3 regions of the Bradyrhizobium sp. STM 3557 genome follow, and region 1 is predicted to be linked to each of the others. Evidence: predicted binding sites of a transcription regulator. Region 1 holds the regulator's gene; each other region holds the start of a gene.

Region 1 (2,202 bases):
GTCCGGCCTTCGTCGAATCGCTACCTGTCGGCAAATTCCACGGCATCGGCCCGGCGACGAGCGCGAAGATGAACCAGCTTGGTATCTTCACGGGCCTGGACATGCGCAAACAGGCGCTGGAGTTCATGTGCGCCAACTTTGGCAAGGCCGGAGCCTACTACTATTGGATCTCGCGCGCCGTCGACGAACGGCCAGTCCGCGCCAACCGAATCCGGAAATCGGTCGGTGCGGAAAACACATTCCGGACCGATCTTGCCGAACTCGACGCCATGATCGCAGAGCTCGAGCCGCTGATCGACAAGGTGTGGCGCCACTGCGAGTCAGTCGGCAGTCGGGGGCGAACCGTGACGCTGAAGATCAAGTTCGCGGACTTCGAGATCATCACGCGCAGCCGATCCGTTTCTACGGCTGTCGCGGACCGTGACGATCTCGCACGCCTGGCAATCGGTCTGCTGGAGAATGCCATGCCCCTTCCGAAGGCGGTGCGCCTGCTGGGAGTATCTTTGTCTTCCCTGCTGGGCGAGAACGACACGGACCCGCAACTGGATTTCAGTATTTGACGGAAAGCCGCTCTTGGTTTCACAAGAAGGGGGAACACGGAAGCCTTGTGCTGGCCGCCGAACCGTCGTCGATTTTTGCCGGGCCAGATAGACCCGGTTTTCCTGCGCTCGATATCGTCAAAACCGGGCGGATTCACCCCAAATTAATGATTGCGGAACACATATCGAACATATAGTGTCCGTTCATGATTTGTTTCGAGTATCTTGCGGTAACGCAATTCCGGACCTTCGCAAGCGACCAGTCGCGGAGCTCGGACGACATCAACCTGGGGACTTCATCGAGATGCTGACGCGCAAACAGTACGAACTCCTGCGGTTCATCAACGAGCGGCTCAAGGAAGCCGGCGTGCCGCCGTCATTCGACGAGATGAAGGATGCGCTCGACCTGCGCTCGAAGTCCGGCATCCATCGCCTCATCACCGCACTCGAGGAGCGCGGCTTCATTCGCCGCCTGCCCAATCGCGCCCGCGCGATCGAGGTGATCAAGCTGCCCGAGCTGTCGCAGGCCGCAGGCAACCGGCGCGGCTTCACGCCCTCGGTGATCGAAGGCAATCTCGGCAAGGTGCGCACCTCCACGCCCGCGCTGGATGACGGCGAGCGGCCGGTCGCCGTTCCGGTGATGGGCCGGATCGCCGCCGGTACGCCGATCGAGGCGCTGCAGACGCGCAGCCACACGATCAGCGTGCCGGCCGACATGCTCGGCAATGGCGAGCACTATGCACTCGAGGTGCGCGGCGATTCGATGGTCGATGCCGGCATCCTCGACGGCGACATGGCCTTGATCCAGCGCAACGAGAGCGCCGATACCGGCGACATCGTGGTCGCGCTGATCGACGACGAGGAGGCCACCTTGAAGCGCTTCCGCCGCCGCGGCGCGTCGATCGCGCTCGAGCCGGCCAACACCGCTTATGAAGTCCGTATCCTGCCGCCCAACCGGGTTAAGATCCAGGGCAAGCTGGTCGGGCTGTATCGCAAGTACTAATCCCTGCGGCGGACTTGCCGTTTGCGTGCAGGCGCAGCGCGCCCCGGTGCAAACGTCAGATCCAAAGCCGGACGGGTACGATAGACTGACGAGTGCTGCTGCGTTGCCGAAGTTCGCCGGAGTTGGTCTCTCGCGGGGCTGATGCGAACTTGCTGAAACGGGGGCCTCGTTACGCCGGCCCGCGAACAGGCGGCCGTGTCGGACTGATGCTGCGTGCCGAAGGTATTTGGCGGCAGAGTGATTTTGTGCGCTCGCTTTGCCGTAGGTTAAAGCTCAAACGCTTGTGATCGAGCTAGCCTATGGTCAGCGCAGAATTGCCGTGAACGACGCGCTAGGATTACGATCGATGTCCACTCTGATAGAGGCCTGCGCCTTTCCGGGGGGAGCGCGGGTCGGCTATCTCGAACGAGGAGCGATCCGATGTGTGACTATAGCCTGCATGCTGTTGCGTCCCGCCCGGCGAAGGTGGGTGAAACGCTGATGTCGACGACGTTCCGCGGCACGTCGACCCGTGGCTTCGCGTCCGAGAGCGAGCCCGGTGTCGCGGTTTGCATGCTTCCCGGAACGGAATTGGCATTCGAGGACGACGTCAAATATGACAGCCGTTGGTTCTGGACCAAGACGGTCCGTTCGCGCGTCGCCAAGTTCAACACGCTCGAG
Region 2 (2,202 bases), 120 kb from region 1:
AGAATGGGACTGAAAGAGATGATGAAGAAAGTTCTGCTGGCGACCGTTGCTGTTGCCGCTTTGGGAACGGCACCAGCTTTCGCTGCGGACCTCGCTGCGAAGACCTACACCAAGGCTCCGGCGCTGGCGCCGTTGCCGACCTGGGCCGGTTTCTACATCGGTGGCATGGGCGGCTATGCGAGCGAAGACGCCGACATTTTCGCGATGAAGGGCGGCTTCGCCGGCGGCACCATCGGCTACAACTGGCAGGCTGCCAACATCGTGTACGGCCTCGAGGCCGATGCTGCCTGGGCTGACATCAGCGCCTCGGCTTCCGCCACCGTCGCGCCGTTCGGCCTGGTGACCGCCAGCAGCAAGGTCGACAGCACCGGCACTGTCCGTGGCCGTATCGGTTACGCCTTCAACACGGTCTTGCTGTACGGCACCGGTGGTTACGCCTGGGCCAACAACAAGATCTCGCTCTCCGCGCTCGGCGTCAGCGTTTCGGACGAGAAGTTCCTGAGCGGCTGGACCGCCGGTGCCGGCGTCGAAGTCATGTTCGCTCCGAAGTGGTCGGTCAAGGCCGAGTACCTCTACAAGAGCTTCGAGGGCAAGAGCTACTTCAGCGGCGCGCTGCCGACCGGAGACCTCAACCTGCACAGCGTGCAGGTCGGCGTGAACTACCACTTCTAAGATTGGCGGCCATCGGGCCTCGGTCGAAGCCTCCGCTCTGTCGAGCGGAGGCTTTTTTCTTTGCGCACTCCGTATCAGCACGGGTTCCCTATCCTGCTGCCACTTGCCGCCATGTCGCGAACGCATTGTTGATGATTCGCGCGCGGCACTGGAAATCGGCTATCGTTCTTCCTACGTTCCAGTCCAACATTCCCCCATTGGCGTCTGATGTCCGGCTTCCGGCGGAGCGCGCCTGAAACGACGTGCGCGACCTCTGCGCCAAGGGACCGATTGCCATGGATGAAGTGCTCAAGGCCAAGCAGCGCGCGCAAGCCAAGGAATCGAGCCTACGTGCGATCACCATTCGCGGCGCGCGCGAGCATAATCTGAAGAACATTGACGTCGAGATCCCGCGCGACAAGCTCGTGGTGTTCACCGGCCTGTCCGGCTCCGGCAAATCCTCGCTCGCCTTCGACACGATCTATGCCGAAGGCCAGCGTCGCTATGTCGAATCGCTGTCGGCCTATGCGCGCCAGTTCCTCGAGATGATGCAGAAGCCGGACGTCGACCAGATCGATGGCCTGTCGCCGGCGATCTCGATCGAGCAGAAGACGACCTCGAAGAACCCGCGCTCCACCGTCGGCACCGTCACCGAGATCTACGACTATATGCGCCTGCTCTGGGCGCGCGTTGGCGTGCCCTACTCGCCCGCCACCGGCCTGCCGATCGAGAGCCAGACCGTCTCGCAGATGGTCGATCGCGTGCTGGCGTTGCCCGAAGGCACGCGGCTCTACCTGCTGGCGCCGGTCGTGCGCGGCCGCAAGGGCGAGTACAAGAAGGAGCTCGCCGAATATCTCAAGAAGGGCTTTCAGCGCGTCAAGATCGACGGCAGCTTCCACGAGCTCGCCGAGGCGCCCACGCTCGACAAGAAATTCCCGCACGACATCGATGTCGTGGTCGATCGCATCGTCGTGCGCTCCGACATCGGCCAGCGGCTGGCGGAAAGTTTCGAGACCGCGCTGAAGCTCGCCGAGGGGCTCGCCGTCGTGGAGTTCGCCGACGCGCCGGCCGCGACTGACGAGAAGAAAGCCGACAAGAAGACCGCCAAGATCCACGACAAGAGCGGACCCGAGCGCATCCTGTTCTCGGAGAAGTTCGCCTGTCCGGTGTCCGGCTTCACCATTCCCGAGATCGAGCCGCGGCTGTTCTCCTTCAACAACCCCTATGGCGCCTGCCCCGAATGCGGCGGGCTCGGTGTCGAGCAGCATGTCGATGCCGACCTCGTCATTCCGGATAAGGAGCTGACGTTGCGCAAGGGCGCGATCGCGCCCTGGGCCAAGTCGTCATCGCCCTATTACCTGCAGACGCTGACCGCGCTCGCCAAGTTCTACAAATTCACGCTCGACACCAAGTGGAAGGACCTGCCGAAGAAGGTGCAGACCGCGCTGCTGCACGGCTCCGGCGAGGACGAGATCAAGTTCACCTATGAGGACGGCGTCCGCTCCTACGACACCAAGAAGCCGTTCGAGGGCGTCATCACCAATATCGAGC
Region 3 (2,202 bases), 500 kb from region 1:
TTCAGCTTATAGGCGCCGTAGAGATTGGCCGAGGTCGACAGGATGGTCTGGTCGTCGGCCGCGTCGGCGCCGACGATCATCTGCGTGCTCTGGCCGGCGGGCGCAAAGCGCGGTGGCTTCGCTCGCGTCGCTTTCGCCTTGGCATCTTCGGCCTCGTCGAGCCTCAAGCGCAGCCGCCCCATGGTCCGGCGGATCGCGCGCTGGTCCTTCTCCGGCGCGAGCTTCGTCAGGCTCGCTTCCAGCGGCATCTCGATATTGATGCTGAGCCGGTCGGCATATTTGCCGGCCTCGTTAAGCAGCGCCTCGTCGGCTTCCGGAATGGTCTTCAGGTGAATGTAGCCGCGGAAATGATGCTCCTCGCGCAATTTGCGCGCGACGCCCACGACTTGCTCCATCGTGTAGTCGGGGCTGCGGATGATGCCGGAGGAGAGAAACAGGCCTTCGATGTAGTTGCGGCGATAGAAATCTATCGTGAGCTTCACCACCTCGTCGACCGTGAAGCGCGCACGCGGCACGTTGGAGGAGGCGCGGTTGACGCAATAAAGGCAATCGTAATTGCAGGCGTTGGTGAGCAGGATCTTCAGCAGCGAGATGCAGCGGCCGTCCGGCGCATAGGAATGGCAGATGCCCATGCCTGGCGCGGTCGACCCAAGGCCCTTGCCGTCGCTGGAATCCCGCATCTCGGTACCGCTGGAGGCGCAGGACGCGTCGTACTTTGCCGCATCAGCCAGGATCTCAAGTTTCCGCGATAACTCCATGATTTTGAATCCCTTTGATTCCATTCGCTGAATCGCATCCGCGCCAAACTCGATTGACTCTCCTGGCCGCGTTAGCTTTATATTAGAACGTATCATGAACAAAGAGGTTCGTTGCGGGTTCATCTGCAAAGACCTGCAACGGCAAAAATCGAAGGAGCGGCGACGCATGACCGGCGCACGCATGAGCACGCTTGCGACTTTGCGCACGCGCATCGCGCGCCTGGAGGCGGGCGAGGGAGCGCATGAGGCGCGCCGCGTCGCGCTCGGCCATGCGCAGGCCGATGCGCTGCTGCAGGGCGGGCTGGCCCTTGGGGCGCTGCATGAGGTGTTCGCCGAGGGTGGACGCCAGGCCACGACCGCGACCGGCTTCGTCTTCGGTCTCGCTGGCCGTGTTGCCGCGCGACGGCCGCTGCTCTGGGTCCGGCAGGATTATGCCGAGCGCGAGACCGGGGCGCTGTCGGCAAGCGGGCTTGCCGAGCTCGGCCTCGATCCGCGCTGCCTGGTGACGGTGCGCGCGCCTGACATCGAGGCTGCCTTACGCATCGCAGCCGATGCGCTCGCCTGCGATGCGCTCGGCGCCGTGGTGCTGGAGGTGTGGGGCGAGACGCCAAAGCTCGATCTGGTCGGCAGCCGCAAGCTGACGCTCGCCGCACAGGAGTCCGGCGTCACCGCGCTGGTGCTGCGGGTCGCGGCATTGCCTGCGCCATCGACCGCCGAGACGCGCTGGAGCGTGCGCGCGGCGCCTTCGCTCCCCGCTGCAGCCTCGGAAGCATGGGGCGCGCCGCGGTTCGATGCCGAGCTCATTCGCAATCGCCACGGCCAGACCGGGCGATGGATCATGGAGTGGAGCTGCGATGATCAGTGTTTCAGCCAGCCGGCGGCGGATTCTCAGCCTGTGGCTGCCACGCCTGCCGATCGATCGCATCAAGCGTGGTCTCATAAGCGAAGGCGTCGCAGCGCGTGACGATGCACCCAATGTCGTCGTCATCAAGGACAGCAATGCGCTGTTGATCCATTCGCTCGACGAAGCGGCAGCGCGCTGGGGCCTGACGCATGGCCTGCCGCTCGCCAATGCCCGCGCCATCTGTCCCAATCTCGTGGTGCACGAGGCCGACATCGCGGCCGACGCAAAAACCCTGGAAGATATTGCCGACTGGTGCGACCGCTTCACGCCCTTGGTCGCGCTCGATCCTCCGCACGGGCTGTTGCTCGACATCACCGGCTGCGCTCATCTGTTCGGCGGCGAGGCGCGGTTGCTCACGCTGGTCTGCGATGCACTGACCATGCGCGGCTTCACGGTGTCGGCCGCGATCGCTTCCAATCCCGTCTGTGCACGGACGATGAACCGCCACGTCCATGGCCACGTCGTGCCTGATGGTGAGGAGGCGATCGCGGTGAGCCCGCTGCCGGTTGCGGCGCTCGGCGCCAGCGAGGCCATTACGCT

Evidence for each region. The regulator LexA, encoded in region 1, represses DNA repair genes until DNA is damaged. The targets are predictions, from matches to a motif close to TGTTCNNNNTGTGTTCNG.
Region 2: the regulator LexA is predicted to act here: its motif matches at 836-853, upstream of uvrA (excinuclease ABC subunit UvrA).
Region 3: the regulator LexA is predicted to act here: its motif matches at 842-859, upstream of P6U24_RS14415 (ImuA family protein).

Annotation. Positions count from the first base shown of each region.
Region 1 covers NZ_CP120697.1:3,703,010-3,705,211, reverse strand. Annotated here, with positions in the region: gene dinB (DNA polymerase IV) at 1-560, shown strand, start outside; gene lexA (transcriptional repressor LexA) at 844-1,542, shown strand; gene P6U24_RS16780 (hypothetical protein) at 1,963-2,202, shown strand, end outside.
Region 2 covers NZ_CP120697.1:3,821,098-3,823,299, reverse strand. Annotated here, with positions in the region: gene P6U24_RS17355 (outer membrane protein) at 22-672, shown strand; gene uvrA (excinuclease ABC subunit UvrA) at 948-2,202, shown strand, end outside.
Region 3 covers NZ_CP120697.1:3,201,052-3,203,253, forward strand. Annotated here, with positions in the region: gene P6U24_RS14410 (putative DNA modification/repair radical SAM protein) at 1-758, opposite strand, end outside; gene P6U24_RS14415 (ImuA family protein) at 925-1,722, shown strand; gene P6U24_RS14420 (Y-family DNA polymerase) at 1,613-2,202, shown strand, end outside.